Regions from separate parts of the Mesorhizobium sp. M0761 genome, predicted to be linked through region 3. Evidence: riboswitches for the same ligand, from Rfam matches in the RefSeq annotation. Region 3 holds a riboswitch; each other region holds the start of a gene.
What was found. Region 3 has a riboswitch for cobalamin ahead of NKI32_RS11510 (aromatic ring-hydroxylating oxygenase subunit alpha). Riboswitches for the same ligand answer to the same signal wherever they lie in the genome.
Positions count from the first base shown of each region.

Region 1: it holds a riboswitch for cobalamin, as region 3 does, so the genes downstream of both, NKI32_RS23625 (CbtB domain-containing protein) here and NKI32_RS11510 (aromatic ring-hydroxylating oxygenase subunit alpha) in region 3, are expected to answer to the same signal.
Region 2: it holds a riboswitch for cobalamin, as region 3 does, so the genes downstream of both, metE (5-methyltetrahydropteroyltriglutamate--homocysteine S-methyltransferase) here and NKI32_RS11510 (aromatic ring-hydroxylating oxygenase subunit alpha) in region 3, are expected to answer to the same signal.
Region 4: it holds a riboswitch for cobalamin, as region 3 does, so the genes downstream of both, NKI32_RS23860 (DUF1636 family protein) here and NKI32_RS11510 (aromatic ring-hydroxylating oxygenase subunit alpha) in region 3, are expected to answer to the same signal.

Region 1 is NZ_JAMYPF010000017.1:83-4,307, reverse strand. It holds gene NKI32_RS23640 (MFS transporter) at 1-878, shown strand, start outside; gene NKI32_RS23635 (aromatic ring-hydroxylating oxygenase subunit alpha) at 886-2,061, opposite strand; gene NKI32_RS23630 (gamma-glutamylcyclotransferase) at 2,196-2,888, shown strand; cobalamin riboswitch at 2,956-3,151, shown strand; gene NKI32_RS23625 (CbtB domain-containing protein) at 3,188-3,367, shown strand; gene NKI32_RS23620 (CbtA family protein) at 3,383-4,186, shown strand.
Region 2 is NZ_JAMYPF010000036.1:20,039-24,263, reverse strand. It holds gene metE (5-methyltetrahydropteroyltriglutamate--homocysteine S-methyltransferase) at 1-2,053, opposite strand, end outside; cobalamin riboswitch at 2,148-2,347, opposite strand; partial or broken gene NKI32_RS31045 (helix-turn-helix domain-containing protein) at 3,097-3,527, shown strand; partial or broken gene NKI32_RS31040 (IS110 family RNA-guided transposase) at 3,652-4,225, shown strand, end outside.
Region 3 is NZ_JAMYPF010000005.1:385,370-389,594, forward strand. It holds gene NKI32_RS11510 (aromatic ring-hydroxylating oxygenase subunit alpha) at 1-1,228, opposite strand, end outside; cobalamin riboswitch at 1,346-1,547, opposite strand; gene NKI32_RS11515 (DUF680 domain-containing protein) at 2,048-2,254, shown strand; gene NKI32_RS11520 (DUF680 domain-containing protein) at 2,321-2,524, shown strand; gene NKI32_RS11525 (DUF680 domain-containing protein) at 2,596-2,829, shown strand; gene NKI32_RS11530 (ABC transporter ATP-binding protein) at 2,902-4,014, opposite strand; gene bglA (beta-galactosidase BglA) at 4,081-4,225, opposite strand, start outside.
Region 4 is NZ_JAMYPF010000017.1:45,551-49,775, reverse strand. It holds gene cobN (cobaltochelatase subunit CobN) at 1-910, opposite strand, end outside; gene cobW (cobalamin biosynthesis protein CobW) at 929-1,981, opposite strand; gene NKI32_RS23860 (DUF1636 family protein) at 1,984-2,409, opposite strand; cobalamin riboswitch at 2,448-2,652, opposite strand; gene NKI32_RS23855 (DUF6348 family protein) at 2,711-3,403, opposite strand; gene NKI32_RS23850 (winged helix-turn-helix domain-containing protein) at 3,433-4,225, opposite strand, start outside.

The sequences.
Region 1 (4,225 bases), on a different contig from region 3:
TGGCAGGCATGCTGTGCCGCGTCATGGGGGCGAGCGCGCTGTCGATCACGCTCAACCTCTACATCATGGATCACATCCGCAAGACCGATTTCATGCAGGCCGAATCGCTGCGCATGGCGTGGTCGATGCTGGCCTGGACCGGCGGGCCGACACTCGGCATCTTCCTCTACACACGCTACGGCATCTATGCCGCGCATGGCGCGGTGGCGGTGTTTGCGTTGGCCTTGCTGGCGCTGTTCTGGACCTACAGGCTGGGCGACAACCAGTCGATCCGGCCCGGCAAGACGCGGCCGGCCAATCCGCTGGCCAATATCGGCCGCTTCGTAGCACAACCCAGGCTCAGGCTGGCCTGGCTGATCGCCTTCGGCCGGTCATGCTTCTGGACGACGTTCTTCGTCTACGGGCCGCTGTTCATGGTGATTACCGGCGAGGGCAAGCTTGCCGGCGGCCTGCTGGTTTCGGCCGGCAATGCGCTGTTGTTCATGGCGATCTTCTGGGGCAAAGCGGGAAAACGCTTCGGCGGCCGGCGCACCATGACCTTCGCCTATTTCGCGATGTCGGCGACGCTGCTTGCGGCGGGCGCGGTCGGCACTACCGCGCCGCTGCTTACGGGCTTTTTCCTGCTCTGCGGCGCCTTCTTCACCATCGCGCTCGATGCACTGGGCTCGACCGCCTTCATGCGCTCGGTGCGGTCCTATGAGCGGGCGCAGATGGCCGCGGTCTACCGCACCTATCTCGACTTTTCCGAGCTGACGCCGCCGCTGGTCTATTCGGTGGTGCTGGCGTTTTTCGGCCTCGGCTCGGTGTTCGTGACGCTGGGCATTCTGGCCGCTGTTTGCGGCTTTATCACCTGGCGCTATTTGCCGAAGTCGCTTTAGTCGCCGATCAGGCGGTTGCCTCAAGCGCTGCATGCCGCTCGCGCACCCAGTTGTGGAAGCGGTGCAGATCGTACTCCTCCGGCATCAGCACGCCGGCCTGGTGGCGCATCGAGCGCAGGCCTTTCTGATTGATCTCACAGATCGCGGCATCCTCCTCCAGCACCTGGGTGCCGAAGGCGACGACATTGTCGATGTCGGTCTCGGCAAGCGCCTCGGGCGCGAACAGCCACTCGGCGGTGAGTTCGGTCTGTTCGGGACCGAGCGGCATCAGTCGCACCGTCCTGACATAATCGACATGGCCGACGATGAACATCGAGGGCAGGCTGGTGGCATAGGTCTGTCCGGCCGCACGCTCGGCTGGCGTCAGGCCCGGTAAGACCGGGCCATGGGCATGTCCGTCGCGCGACCAGGTCTCGGCGCCGGCGCGCAGGCCACCCGAAAACTCCGGCGCGTCATTGTCGGCATGGCGGACCCAGTCGGGGTCGTCGTGCCGGCTCATCAGGCCGCGGCCGTATATCGGCACCAGCCGAGACAGGTCCTTGTGGACGCCCGGGCAATGCAGGCACTCGTTGAAGTTTTCCCAGAAGATCTTCCAGTTGCAGTTCATCACCTTGCGCAGGACACGGCCTGATACCAGCGTTTCCAGCGGCCAGTTGGCGAGGTCGCCGGATGCGGGATCGAAGGAGGTCCCGGCGGAGCCGGCCGCAGCCTGCTGAAGGTTCACAAAGACAAAACCGCGCCACACCGACAGCGCCACCTGGTAGAGCGGATGATCGGCCTTGTCGAAACCATCTGGCAGCGATTTCGAGGGAACGCGCACGAGATCGCCGCGCAGCGAGTAGGACCAGGCGTGGTAGGGGCAAGTGATGAGCCGCGCTTTCAGCCGGCCCTCGCTTTCCTGGCAAAGCTGCGAGCCGCGATGCCGGCAGGTGTTGTGGAAGGCGCGCAACTCGCCGGTGTCGTCGCGCAGCACGACGATTTCCTGCGTGCCGACGCGGAATGTCCTGAATGCCAAAGGCTGGGCAAGATCGGCCTCGCGGCAGACGAGCAGCCAGCTTTTGTACCAGATGGCCTCGAGATCGCGCTGGTAAGCCTCGCTATCCCAATAGGCCGACGACGGTAGCGTCGGTTGGGCCCGGCTCAGGCCGTTATAGGGGTCGCGCTCGCTCGGGTTGGGATGCATGGCTGGCTTCCTATGAAGCGTCAGCCGACACCCCGGCAAATCGTTTGTCAATCAGAGTGCCGCATTGCCGGTTGCAGGCGCGGCGCATAATCATGTCGTAGACATGGGACATTCGGAATTGGGGGGATTCGGACGTGGCCGCACGACAGATGTCGCTTACGCTGGAGCTGGTCGCGCGCTGCTGGCGCGAGATCAGGGACCCCGGGCCTGATCCGGACGCGATGCATCTCGATGAAGCCGACTATGACGCGCTGCTGGATGAATTGCAGGTCGAACTCCCGGACAGCGAACCGCTATGGCTGTTCGGCTATGGATCGCTGATCTGGAAACCGGAAATAGATTATGTCGAGGACCGCGTTGCCTTGGCGTGCGGCTGGCATCGATCCTTTTGCATGAACATGACGCGCTGGCGCGGCACCAAGGACAGCCCCGGCCTGATGATGGCGCTGGACCGTGGCGGACAATGCAAGGGCGTCGCCTTTCGGCTGACCGACAATAACCGGCGCGAGCAGTTGGGCCGGCTTTTCCGGCGCGAAGTCACGCTGAAGCCGACAAGCTACCGGCCGCGCATGCTCAAGCTTGCAAGCGAGGCCGGACCGCTCAGGGCATTGGCCTTCGTCATCAACCGCAACGGCCTGACCTATTCAGGACCGCTCGACGAGGGCAAGGTCGTCGAAAGGCTGGCAACGTCCTGCGGGCACTGGGGGTCGGGCGCCGACTATCTCTACAACACGGTGAAAAACCTTGAAGAGCGCGGCATTCACGATCGCCATCTGTGGCGGCTGCAGCGGCTGGTTGCCGAGCGGATCACCGCGTTGAACCCGTAACGCCGCATGGCGCATTCGCGCTGTTGGCCGGCGGAATTTGGTTTGCCGGATGCGACCGTTTCAGCCTATAGTCATGCATGTCGTCGGTTCCGTTAGGGACCAAGAGGGAATGCGGTGAGGGCTGACTTGTTGCCCAATGCCGTGGCTGCCCCCGCAACTGTGTGCGGTAGTCCTCTCCAAGCCACTGGGGATTTTTTCTTCGGGAAGGTGGGGAAGGGCGCTGATCCGCGAGCCAGGAGACCTGCCGGCGACAGGGAACTGACTTCGATGCCCTCGGGTGGAGGGCGAAAGGACAAGATATGAATACCGCTTCCGTCTCCCTCGGCGCTTCCGTCTCCTCGCAGTCGCGCTTCATGCAGCTCGTGCTTAGCGCGTTTCTGGGCATTTTCGTCGTCGGCGTTGTCGGTTTCTCGCACATCGATGCGGTCCACAATGCGGCGCACGACTATCGCCATTCGATGGCGTTTCCCTGCCACTGACGAGGATCTGACATCATGAACCTGTTTCGCAACGTCGTGTTCATCGCGGCGATCGCAGGGCTCGTGGCCGGTGTCGCTCTCGCCTGCATGCAGGCCTACGCCACCGTGCCGCTGATCCTCAAGGCGGAGGTCTACGAAAAGGCTGGTGGCGGCCACGAGCATCAGCATGCCGCGGTGCCCGCCGCCAACGCTGCGGACACCAATGCCATGAGCACCGCCGCGCCGGCGGAAAATGCGGTGAGCAGCGCAGCACCGGCTGAAGCAGCCGCGCCGGCGGAGGACGAAGGCTGGGCACCGGCCGACGGCTTCGAGCGTTTCGCCTTCAGTGTCGTCGCCAATATCGTCACCGGCATCGGCTTCGCGCTGGTCCTGGTGGCGGTTTCCGAATTCGCCGGCGGCATCGGCAGCTGGCGCCAGGGCGTGTTCTGGGGTCTGGCGGGCTTTGCCGTGTTCACGCTGGCGCCGGGGCTCGGCCTGCCGCCGGAACTGCCGGCAATGCCGGCGGCCGATCTCATACAGCGCCAGATCTGGTGGTGGGCAACGGTGATGGCAACCGCGATCGGTCTTGCCCTTATCACCTTCCGCACGTCGGCGCCCCTGACCGTGCTCGCCGTCGTCCTGATCGTCGCCCCGCATATTGTCGGCGCGCCGCAGCCTGACAGTTTCGTAACGCCGATCCCGGAGGGCCTGCATCATCAGTTCGTGGTGGCGGTGACGCTGACCAATCTGGTGTTCTGGCTGGTGCTCGGCGCAGTTGTCGGCATAGTGCGCGCGCGCTTCACCGGCACCGCGACCAGCCTGCGCGACAGCTTTGCCTGATCGCAGTTTGACCTTCATCATCGGCGGTGGGGGGGGGGG
Region 2 (4,225 bases), on a different contig from region 3:
CCATTCCAGCGATCGCGTCGATGATCTCGTTGAACTCCGAATAGCACATGTGGGTATGGATTTGAGTCGCGTCCTTTACACCCGTTGAAGCGATCCGGAAGCATTCGACAGCCCAGTCGAGATAGGCTTTCCAGTCAGATTGGCGCAGTGGCAATCCTTCGCGAAACGCGGCCTCATCGATCTGGATCATCCTTGCGCCGGACCTTTCGAGATCCGTCACTTCGTCGCGGATGGCGAGCGCGATCTGGCGGCAGGCTTCGGAGCGGGGTACGTCGTCGCGAACAAAGGACCAGTTGAGAATGGTGACTGGGCCTGTGAGCATTCCCTTCAGGGGCTTTTCCGTAAGCGACTGGGCGAATTGCCACCAGCGCACCGTCATCGGATTGCGCCTCGATACGTCCCCGAAGATGATGGGGGGACGCACGTAGCGCGACCCATAGCTTTGTACCCAGGCATGCTGGGTGAAGGCGAAGCCAGACAGCTGCTCGGCGAAATGCTGAACCATGTCATTTCGTTCGAACTCACCGTGCACCAGCACGTCCAGCCCGATCTCTTCCTGCCAACGAATTGCCGACTCGATCTCCTTCTTCAGGAAGATCTCGTAGTCGACATAACTGAGCTGGCCCTTCGCATGAGCGGCCCGCGCGCGGCGTACCTGCGGCGTCTGCGGGAAGGACCCGATTGTCGTCGTCGGGAACGGCGGCAGCCCGAGCGTACCGGCCTGGACTCTGGAGCGCTCGCCAAAAGCGCTCTCTCGTCGTTTCATGCTATGGTCAATGCTGGCGATCCGCCCCTCAACAAGCGGGTCATGGATCTTCGTGGACGTCACGCGAGTGGCGGCAGCCTCGGCAGACGCTTTCAACGCGCCTGCCACCGCATCCCTGCCTTGGGACAGGGCCCGGGCCAGCAAGACCAGCTCGTCGGTCTTCTGGGCCGCGAAGGCGAGCCACGACCTGATGTCGGCCTCGAGTTCCGTCTCCATGCGCAGGTCAATCGGCACATGCAGCATCGAGCAAGAAGGCGCGATTTCGACGCGGTCCAAGGGCCAGCCGGCGACGATCGGTTTGATGCGGTCGAGAATGGCGGGCAGGTTCGCACGCCAGACGTTGCGGCCATCGATCAAGCCGAGCGAGAGCACCAGATCCTTCGGAGCGAGCCGACCCACCGTTTCCAGCTGCTCGGGAGCGCGCACGAGATCAATATGCAGGCCGGCCAGGGGCAGAGAAACCGCGGTTTCGAGATTGTCTCCCAGCGACCCGAAATACGTAGCCAGCATGATCTTCAGCTCGGGCGCGGCTTTCGACAGCTGGCCATAGGCGAATTCGAACGCAGCTCGTTCGTTCGGGTTCAGATCGAGGACAAGCGCTGGCTCATCGATCTGCACCCAGTCGGCTCCCGACAACTTCAGCCTCTGTAGAAGCTGCTCGTAAACGGGCAGCAGCTGCGGTAGGAGCGCGATGGGACCGAACCCTTCGGCAGGCGATTTCGCCAGCTTGAGGAAGGTGATGGGTCCAAGGATGACTGGGCGTGTGTGAATGCCGAGAGCTTTAGCCTCGAGGAAGTAATCGACCGGCTTCGTTGACGAGAGGGCGAACGTCTGATCATCATGGAGCTCCGGCACAATGTAGTGGTAGTTGGTGTCAAACCACTTGGTCATTTCCATCGCGGTTACACCAGGTCCATGAGCCGCCTCCTGGTGACCAGCGTGTCCACAATCCTCCGTCTGACCCTGGTTGCCGCGCGCCATTGCGAAGTAGATGTCAAGTGGGACCTCGCCGCTATTCCAGCCGTACCGGGATGGAATGGCGCCGACCGTGGCTGCGGTGTCGAGCACATGGTCGTAAAGCGAGAAGTCGTTCGAGGGGATTTTTGACACGCCGCGATCGCGCTGCTCCTCCCAGCTAGCGGCACGGAGTGCCTTCGACGTCCCAAGAAGGTCGCCAGCGGACGATTTTCCGGACCAGTAGCTTTCAAGGGCGAATTTCAGTTCTCGCCGACGACCGAAGCGCGGCACGCCGAGCGTTGCTACAGGAATTTGCTGAGAGACAGTCATGTCATACCCCGATGATTGGGGCGTCGGTGACAAGGAAGGCGCTAGCAGGCCGGCATCAACGCCGGGTTGCAGCGGCCACCGAGACACCCCGCCCGTGGACGTAATTCGCGTGGCAGGTCTCCTGGCTCGCGGGGTCATAGCCTACCCGTCTTCCTGAGGGTATTCGCCTCAGTGACATGATTGGGGTTGGCTCGCCGCTAACAGTTGCGGGGGCAGCGCCGGCATCGCACCGGCTTCCCTCTTAGCTCCGCGGCGGCAGCGCCGCACGCGAGAACCACGACACGCAGACAATCACAGCAGTTCGCTCTTTTGTCAATGGCGCATAACGAAATGTTTATGTCGTTATGTGATCGCGCTTTTACGCTTGTCTAACATAGTGAAATATTCAGTCGCCCATTGGCGGCGCTGCTCCGCTGCCACCATTGTCCAACTAATGAATTCCTGTCGGGCTGCGACATTCCCTCGCAGGTCGCCGACGAAGGATTTCGGCCAACACTTCAAGCGCGTGACAACGTCGTTAGAATGCAGAAGATCGCATTGGGGGCGATGTTTAACGATGCGGCCGCAAGCCGTGCGTGCGGGCAGAAGCGGTTTTCACGGAGTGAGCGCCAAACGGTGGTCCGAGGGGAAATGGCACGCCAGTCGTCATCACGGATAACTAGTACCGTTCCACAGAGATTGTGATGGGTTGTTTTAGCGCAAAATCGGAAGCGCTTCCGGAGGAATTCGGACGGCCCCGGGCGTGCGCGAGATCGAGGCCGGCTTTTTCTAAAGTGATCACCATCTGGTGGACGGACGGAGCGGTGACGTCGAAGTGGCGCTGCATGTCGGCTTCGGCCGGGGCTGTTTGAAGATCCGGGCATAGATGAAGGCCAAATACTGGCCTTAAAGCTGCGTAGAGCGCGGCTGCGGCGCGGCTTGTCGTTCGCCAAGTGACTGACTCATTTCCGGATTCATCTGCGCCTGCACGCTGAAGGAGGTGCAGGTGAGTATAAAGTTTTGTGGACCTTAGCCAATCGGAAGCGTGATCAACTTGACGCGCTATGAGCGGGGGGCGCCACGCGACGCGCAAAATAAAACGCGCACAGATCCTCTTGGCCGCGAACGACGGCGTGAGCGACGAGGTGATCGCCGCAACCCTTGAAGGTCTCGGGATCGACGATTTATCGGACACGGCGCCGCTTTGTGGAAGCGAACCTGGAGGGAGCGCTCTCCGAGGAGCGGCGACCCGGCGTTGAGCGCAAACTATCGAGCAAGGAGGAGGCGCTTGTGGTGGCGACCGCCTGCTCAAAGCCGCCACCGGGACGGGCCCGCTGGACCCTCGAACCTCCTGGCCGAGGAGATGGTCCGGCTCACCGACCATGAAGAGCTGTCTTCTGAGACCGTCCGTCGACGGCTGGCGGAGAACCATCTGAAGCCCTGGCGCAAAGACATGTGGTGCATCCTCAAGATCGACGGAGAATACGTCGCCCGCACATGGAGGGAGATTGAGTCTGATCCGATTTTGCACACGATGACGTAATTGCTGCCGTCGCTCCTTTGAACGAAGACTCGGTGGACGGCAAAAGCCGCCGACCAGTGAGATCAAGGAGGCCGCAGTGAAGCAATATGTCGGATTGGATGTGTCGCAGCGAGAGACCAGCGTTTGCGTCGTCGATGATGCTGGAAGGGCTGTCTTCCAAGGGAAAGTGAAGTCCGATCCGGGAGCACTGACCGAGTTGCTCCGCAAACGCGCACCGCACACCGAGCGCATCGGATTCGAGACGGGCGCCATGTCCAGTTGGCTCTGGCATGAGCTTAAACGGGTCGGAATGCCGGTTGTCTGCATTGATGCTCGACATGCGAAGGCGGCACTTTCAGTTCGAATGAACAAAAGTGATGAGAACGATGCCCGCGGCCTGGCCGAGCTGGTTCGCGTCGGCTGGTATCGGGAGGTCAAGGTCAAAAGCACAGAGAGCCAGGCAACCCGATCCCTCCTGGTGGCGCGATCGCGACTTATCGCCATCCGCCGCGATCTCGAGAACCAAGTCCGGTCAATGCTGAAGGAGTACGGGCTGCAGTTCAGTCGCTCAATCGGTGCGCAGCTTCGGCTAAAGGTCGAGGCGTTGGTTGTCGACGGGCATCAGCTTCGATCCGTGATCGAGCCGCTTCTGACCGTCCATGAACAGGCTT
Region 3 (4,225 bases):
CCGGCCGGCCGCCTTCGGCAAGGCGCGGGCCGATGAAGGCCGCGTACCATTCGACGAACTGGATCACGCCGCCCTCATGCAGCTCCGAATAGGGGCCGGGCTCATAGGCCGGCGACAGGATGCCGAAGGCGTTTTCCTCGACGATGCGGCGGTCCTGGTCGTTGGTCTCGGTCCAGACATGGGTGAGCTCCTCAAGGTTGTAGTCGACGCCCTCGACCGCATCCTTGTGCACCAGCCACTTGGTCGTCACCGCGGTTTGCGTGGCGCTGATCGGCAGCACCCGGAAGGTGACCGCATGGTCGATCAGGATGTGGTTCCAGGTCGTCGGATAGTGGTAGTGCATCAAGGTGCCGATGCGGTCGGCGGCAACAGTGTCGGACAGGTTCTTCGTCACCGCGCGCTTTCCCGACATCGTGTAGCTGACGGCATCGCGCAGCAGCGGCGCGCGGGTGGCGCGGTATTGCCCGGCCGGATCGATGCGGAACTTGCTCGGCAGGCCCGCCGCCTCGCATTTCGCCCAGTGCGCCAGCATCTCCGGATCGCTGTCGGCGCCCTGCACGCCGGTCACCGTCGGCGCTTCGGGGAATGTCTTGCACAGCTCTGGATGATTGCCGGCGCAGTGATAGCATTCGCGGTTGTTTTCCCAGACCAGCTTCCAGTTGCCCTTCTCGATGATGGTGCTCTCGAAGGCGACCTTGGCTTCATTCAGCCCGTGCGGCTTGAGGTAGGGCTCTATCATGGCGCGCATCGGCGCAAAGTCGGCAGGTTCTTTTGCCAGGCAGATGAAGATATAGCCGCCGACGCTCTCGCAGGCGACGGGCTTCAGGCCGAACTGGCTCTTGTCGAAACCGTCGGCCATCTGGCGGGCAAACAGCAGCCGGCCGTCAAGCTCGTAGGTCCACTGGTGATAGGGGCAGACAAGCTTTGCCGCCATGCCCTTCTCAGTGTTGCAGACACGGCTGCCGCGATGGCGGCAGGAATTGTGAAAGGCGTTGATGTTGCCCTTCTGGTCGCGGACCAGCACCACCGGATAATCGCCGATCTGCACGGTGATATAGCTGCCGGGCTTCGGCAGTTCGCAATCATGGCCGATGAACAGCCAGTCGCGATACCAGATAAGCTCCATGTCGAGCTTGAAATAGTCCGGGTCGGTGTAGAAGGGCTGTTCCAGCGAAAAGCCTTGCTTGCGGCCGTTCAGGAGCCTCAGCATGTCGTTGCGCGTATCCATAGTTCTGTCCTCGTGGGTTAAGGACTGAACTTGGTGGTGATGGAGGAAGGATCGGACGCAGGCCAGCGCGGCGCCGGACATGCACTATCCACCTCTTGACCGCCCACCGCGATCAGTCGAGTCTATGCATCTCGGGCTGGTTTCCGGGCTCTGGAGTTGTCCTTGCGGACCATCGCGACACCTTCCCAGGCTCTTGCCCAGTGGTCTCCCGTTGCGACTTCAACTCCACCACCGTTGCGGGGGCAGCGCCGGATTCTGACCGGCTTCCCAATTCTCCGCTGCGTCGTCACGAAGCGGCACCTGAGATGCGATCATCTAATCACGGCAGCGATCGCGACGTCGGCATGAAAGCGACATCATATCCATGCGGCGCGACACGCGCGGCATACGCCCCCCGCCGCCGGTCAAAGAGCTGAGACGTTTCTTGCGACGCCATCATCGCCGTTTCGAATCGCTGCGGATCCAGTTCCGATCGGGGGCAAAAAGGGCTCAACGGTATCGAAAAGTTACTATTAGCAATCTCTAATCGAACCGAACGGTTCGTTTCTGTTGACAATGCGTGCAGGACGGTGTGAACGACGGCCCGGAAACCGACACCGGAGCGAACCACTCGGTTCGACATAAGCAACTGAAAACAATGCGATAAATGACCATAGAGGAACTTCCTGGCACAATTTCAAGGTGCAGGACCGTGGTCCACACGGAACAACTTCGTGATTGGAAACCAGCCTATGGCTTTCCCACATCGGGGCTGTCCGAACGACGCGAATTCCTCCCAAGACACGCCGCTAGACGGACAGACAAACTGGAGTACTAAAAATGAAAAAGATCATCCTCACTGCCGCAGCCGTTTTGGCGATCACCGGCAGCGCCTTCGCCGGTAGCGACAATTACGGTTCCAATGGTGCGAACCAGCCAGCCGTCTCGGTCGACAGCTCGTATACGGCTTCCATTCAGAAGCCGGCGCACGCTGACAAGCAGCCTGTCGTTCAGGGCGCCGACCGCGACCTCTACGGCAATCGCTGATCCCGACCAAAGAAGGGCGGCTAACCCGTCGCTCTCGGGATCCCAAAAAATTCAGGAGTATTTGAAATGAAAAAGATCATCCTTGCTGCCGCCGCCGTTTTGGCCATCTCCGGCAGCGCTTTCGCCGGCAGCGACAACTACGGTTCGAACGGCGCCAACCAGCCTGCGATTACGTCGACCGATAGTGGCCATACGGCTTCGGTTGAGAAGTCGGCTCCAGCCGAGCAGGCGCCTGCCCACGGTGCCGACCGTAACCTTTTCGGCCGCTAAAAGCCGGTTTCCAGCACGTGGCGGGCTTATCCGCTGCAGCTGGCGGCATCAGAAAAATTCAGGAGACTAAAATGAAGAAGATTGTTCTTGCCACCGCAGCCGTTCTGGCTGTTTCGAGCGCTGCCTTTGCCGGCAGCGACAATTATGGCTCCAATGGCGCCAACCAGCCGGCCGCTGCCGTCGACACCACCCGCACTTCGTCGACCGGCACCAACTCGGCGGTCTACAAGCTGCTGAACTCGTCGAACGACCAACAGAAGTTCGTTCCTCAGAGCAGCGACAGGGATCGGTTCGGCAACAACTAACAGCCGAAGCTTAAAAAAGAGCGGCGGGCCTGGCCCGCCGCTCTTTTTTCATGCCTGTACGACGCAGCTATCTCAAGCCGCCTTCACTTCCACCGGCTTGAGCGAGAAGGAGTGCCCATCGGCGTCGAAGATGTGCAGGTCCCCGGCATCCGCGGTCAGTCGCAGCTTTGCCCCGCGCTTGACCTCGACATTGCCGGGCAGCTTGGTCACCAACGGCAGGTCAGCGCGGCCGATATCGACATAGACAAGCTGCACCTCGCCGAGTTGCTCGACATAGTCCACCACGCCCTCGAAAAGATATTCCGCGCCGGTGGCGGCCGACAGATCCTCCGGCCGCACGCCGAAGCTGACTGCCGCACCCTTTGCTGACGCCGGCGTTGCGATCGGCACCGTTGCCTTGCGGCCGCCGACATGGCTGACGATTGTCGGGTTGCCCGTCCTGTCGATTGTCGCCGGCAGGATGTTCATGGCCGGCGAGCCGATGAACTGGGCAACGAACAGATTGCCGGGCTTCTTGTAGAGGTCCATCGGCGTGCCGACCTGCTCGATATGGCCATCCTTCAGCACGACGATGCGGTCAGCCAGCGTCATCGCCTCGACCTGATCGTGGGTGACGTAGATCATCGTCGTGGCAGGCATCGATTCCTTCAGCTTGGCGATCTCGATGCGGGTGGCGACGCGCAGCGCCGCGTCGAGGTTCGACAGCGGCTCGTCGAACAGGAACACTTTCGGGTTGCGCACGATGGCCCGGCCGATGGCGACGCGCTGGCGCTGGCCGCCCGACATGGCCTTGGGCAGACGGTCGAGATATTTGGTCAGCTGCAGGATCTCCGCTGCCTGCCGCACCCGCTTGTCGATCTCGGCCTTGCTTTCCTTGCCGATCTTCATCGAGAAGGCCATGTTGTCGTAGACGGTCATGTGCGGATAGAGCGCATAGGACTGGAACACCATGGCAATGCCGCGCTTGGAAGGCGGCACGTCGTTCACCACCTCGCCGGCGATCTTCAGCTCGCCGGAGGTGATCTCCTCAAGCCCGGCGATGGACCGCAGCAAGGTCGACTTGCCGCAACCCGACGGGCCGACGAAGACGATGAACTCGCCCGACTTTATGTCGAGGTCGATGCCGTGGAGAATGTGCAGATTGCCGTATGATTTCTTCACCTGTCTCAGCGTGACATCGGCCATAATTTCCTCCCAGTGATTTCCCTAGAGAACCTGGATTTCCTCAAAAAATCCAGTTTCGTCAAAAACTCAGTCGATGCGCCCGAACCAGGCGCCGTAGCCGCCGAGGCGGATGGAACCTGTGCCGGATTGTCCCGAAAAACCGTGCCCGGCCAATGGCAGCAGCGCCTGACCACCGAGATCGACCTCGGCCGGCTTGCTGGCCAGATTGAAG
Region 4 (4,225 bases), on a different contig from region 3:
TCATGCCGCGCTGGCGGAGTGCATCAAAGAGGGCATCGATTGGCGCGACATCGGCGGCCAGCAGCATCGAGCGGTAGAAGAGGATGGGGATGATGGGAGAGTTGATGTTGTCTGCGCCGAGTTCCCGCCCACCCCCCTCTGTCCTGCCGGACATCTCCCCCGCAAGGGGGGAGATTGATCTGTCGTCAACGGTTTCGCCAATCTTAGATGACCCAGACAGCTTCCTGTTCAACGGGGCCGAAGAGGAGCCGGCTTTGGTGACGGCTGATCTCCCCCCTTGCGGGGGAGATGTCCGGCAGGACAGAGGGGGGTGTGAAGGAACGCCGACATTGGCCAAATCCAACTTGCCCACCACGCCGCGACCTGGCTCGTAGTAACCAGCTTTCGGCACGCTAACCGGGTCAGCCGAAGCCGCATCCCGTCCCGCCAGCCCCGCCAATCTTTGCATCAGCGCTGTCATATTCTCCGGCCCGCCCTCGCGGAAATAGCCCAGCAGGCCGTCCAGCTCCGCGCGGGGCAGCGTCGAGGCTTCGATCAGCCTGAGGTCCTCGTCATGGCTTTCACCAGGCAGCAGCGCCAGCTTGATGCCACGTTCGCGAGCAGTCACCGCGAGTTGGTCGCAGCCATAGCGCCACCAGTCGTAGCCGCCGAGGATGCGCACCAAAATCACCTTGGCGTGGCGGGCGACGCTGTCGATCCAGAGGTCCACGGACATGGGATGGCGCAGGTCGCGCAGCGCCGCCAGCCGCATCGACGGCAGGCGGACGGCATCGGCCTTCCAGGCCGCCGCGAGGCCGGCGAGGTCGCTGTCGGTGAAGGACAGCGCCACGATATCCGCCGGCGTCTGCCGGAGATCAACTGGCTCGGCGAGATCGTCGAGCGAGGCGGAGGTCGTGGCGAGTATATGCATCGCGGCTCGTGCCTGAGATCAACCGGCGAGTATACGCTCGATCGCCGGACGGTTCAGCCCCTTCAGGCCAATGACGACGAGACGCGAGCGGCGATCGTCCTCAGCCGCCCAGGCGCGGTCATAGTAATGGTTGACGCGTGGGCCGACGGCCTGCAGCAAAAGCCGCATCGGCTTGCCGCCGACATCGACGAAGCCTTTTACACGCAACACGTTTTCCTGTTCGGCGGCGGTGGCGACGCGCCTGGCCAGGTCGTCGGGATTGGCGATCGAGGGGATGTCGACGATGAAGGTGTCGAAATCGTCATGCTCATGATCGAAAGCGCCGTCGTGATGCGACTTGCGGTTCTCGATGTCGTCTTCGACGGCGAGACCGAGGCCAAGCAGCACCGACGGGTCGACCTTGCCATGTGCGGTCGGCACGATCTTCACGGCGCGGGCGGAATGTTCATTGATGATGGCGTTGGCGCGGGCCGAACCGGGGGCGTCCATCAGATCGCTCTTCGACAGGATGATCAAATCGGCGCAGGCGATCTGGTCCTCGAACACTTCTTCGACAGGATCGTCATGGTCGAGCGTCTCGTCCTGGACACGCTGCGCCTGCAGGGCGTCCATATCGTTGGCAACGCGTCCCTCAGCCAGCGCCGGGCCGTCGACCACGGCGATGACGCCATCGACGGTCACCCGGCTCTTCACGCTTGGCCACTGGAACGCCTGGACCAGCGGCTTGGGCAGAGCGAGGCCCGAGGTCTCGATCAGGATGTGGTCGACCCTCGGTGTCAGCGCGAGGATCTTGTCGAGGGCGGGCACGAAATCGTCGGCGACTGTACAGCAGATGCAGCCATTGGCCAGTTCGACGATGTTTTCCTCGGGGCAGGTGTCGATGCCGCAGCCTTTCAGGATTTCCCCGTCGATGCCGATGTCGCCGAACTCGTTGACGATGATGGCGATGCGCTTGCCGCCGGCATTTTCCAGGAGATGGCGGACCAGCGTCGTCTTGCCGGCGCCGAGGAAGCCTGTAACGACAGTGCAGGGAACACGGGAGAGGTTGGCGGCCGGGTTTGAAGCGTTCATCGTCAGTCCTTCAGCATGTCGAGGGGTGGGATGCGGGCAACGAGGCCGCGCTTGAGGCTATCGGGCCGGCCGCGCCACGGGATGAGGCCGTCGGCCGAAGTCGCGAAGAGCTTTGCGCCGGTAACGAGGTCGGCGCCGCTGGTTGCGGCCAGATCGCCGAAGACATAGCTCCAGCAGCCATCGCGCAGGATCGCGGCGCTGAGGCGGCGCTTGCAATTGCCGAGACATTCGGCGGTGCGGACCCGGATATCGCCGGCAGCGGCGCGGCGTGTGTCCTCAGCCAGCAATTCGCCGGCGCGCGGATGGGCGTCGGAACCGGTCTCATCGCGGCAGGAGGCGCAGACGATGACGGTCACGCCGGTCAGGGCGTCGTTGTCCCCGGACGCAATGTCCGCTGTGCCAGCCGAAAAACTGCTGTTCTGGTCCAAAAACCGTGCTCCTTGCCCGGAAACCCGCCAGGCGATCGGATACTTTGTCTCAGACGGCAGGTCTCCTGGCTCGCGGGTCGTCGCCTTGGTTAGCCGCCTTCCCGGTGTTACCCAGTGGCTTTCGGCCTTGGCTCGTCGCTTACAGTTGCGGGGACAGCCGCGGATTTGGGACCGAAATCCCGCACCGCATTCCCTATTGGCCCTTGCCGTTGCGGGCAGGGGACCGTCTGCAGCGGATTTAGGCTTTTGCGGGCGGCGGTGTCAACGCACGGCTACGACATGGCGATGTCGGCAGGGGCTGTCATGTCCCGGCTTCCGGCAGTGCCAGGATGACCTGTCGGATAGCTTGATAGCCATCGCTATAGTCCCAGTCATGACCGACAGCCAGATTCTGTCCCTCATGCCAAACCGCGTTGTCCAGAAGGACTTCGGCACTAATCAGCGTGCCCTTCAAGCCTGCCAGAAAGGTCCGGACAAAATGGCTTCCGGGGGGTACCGAAGCTGTGAACAGCTTTTCCAGCTTGGCATAGAATGCTGGATAGCCTGGTGTCAGCGAGCATAGCTCGGTTGTGGCCTGGGAAATGACCGGGCCGCTATAGATTTTCCAGCGGGCATCTTTTCGCCAGATCTTCCAACTGGCGCTGCTTCGCTGCCAAAGCTCTATTTCGGCCTGCATGTTCTCGCAGACGTGATCGGCCAGTCCCTCAATGGCCACATGGAAAACACCACGGAGAAACTTTTCAAACGCCTGGTTCAGTTCCTGTTCGCGCGTGTCGCCGAAGCCAGCAAAGGATTCAATGACCGGCTGAACATCAAGCAGCGGAGAAAAAATGTAGATTTCCAGGACCAGCCGGTCAGAACTCGTCTCGAACACCTCAGCCTCAAACCGAAGCTGCTTCGATTGGAGCATGACGTCCCTATCTCTGCGGACTGCATCTATTCCATGCGCAATGAGGGCGCCATGGATCATGTCGAGCACTTTGTCCGATGCCATTGCACAACCTACGAGGCTTATTGAGGCGTCTATGACAGACGCTGCAAGGGTTGGCCATCTCTCTCGCTAGCCAATGCCGGCCCCAGATTGCCGGCCGGCGTCACTTCGATGCGCTCAAGGCCAAGCCAGCCCTGCATCTCCTTTAGTTCCTCGAAAAGCTGTGCGGTGGTCTCAGGCGGTGCGCCGGGTTCGGCGTAGGCGGCGTGGACGCGCAGCACGCCGGCGGGACGGTCGGCCTTGAGATCGACGCGGGCGACGATCCGGTCGCCGAGCAGGAAGGGCAGGACGTAGTAGCCATATTGGCGCTTGTCAGCCGGGGTGTAGATCTCGATGCGGTAGTGGAAATCGAACAGGCGCTCGGTGCGCGAGCGCTCGAAGACCACCGGATCGAAGGGCGCCAGTAGCGCGCGGGCCTCGATCTTTCGCGGCAGACGGGCGTCCTTATAGAGGTAAGCCGGCTTGTCCCAGCCTTCGACGTTTACCGGCAGCAACTCGCCCATCTCAACCAGTTCCTCCAACCGGCCCTTCATGTCGGCTGGCGACAAGCGGAAATAATCGCGCAGGTCACCCGACGTCGCGATGCCGTGGGCGCGGGCAGAAATGCGCAGCAATTCGCGGTGCGCGTCCTCGGCCGCCGGCACCGGCAGATCGAGGATCGCCTGCGGCAGCACGCGCTCGGGCAGGTCGTAGAAACGCTCGAAGCCACGGCGGTGCGCCGTGGTGATGCGTCCGGCCCAGAACAGCCATTCGAAGGCGTGCTTGGCGTGGCTCCAGCCCCACCAGCCGCCCGAACCTTTCTGGCCTTCCAGTGCCGAAGCGGCA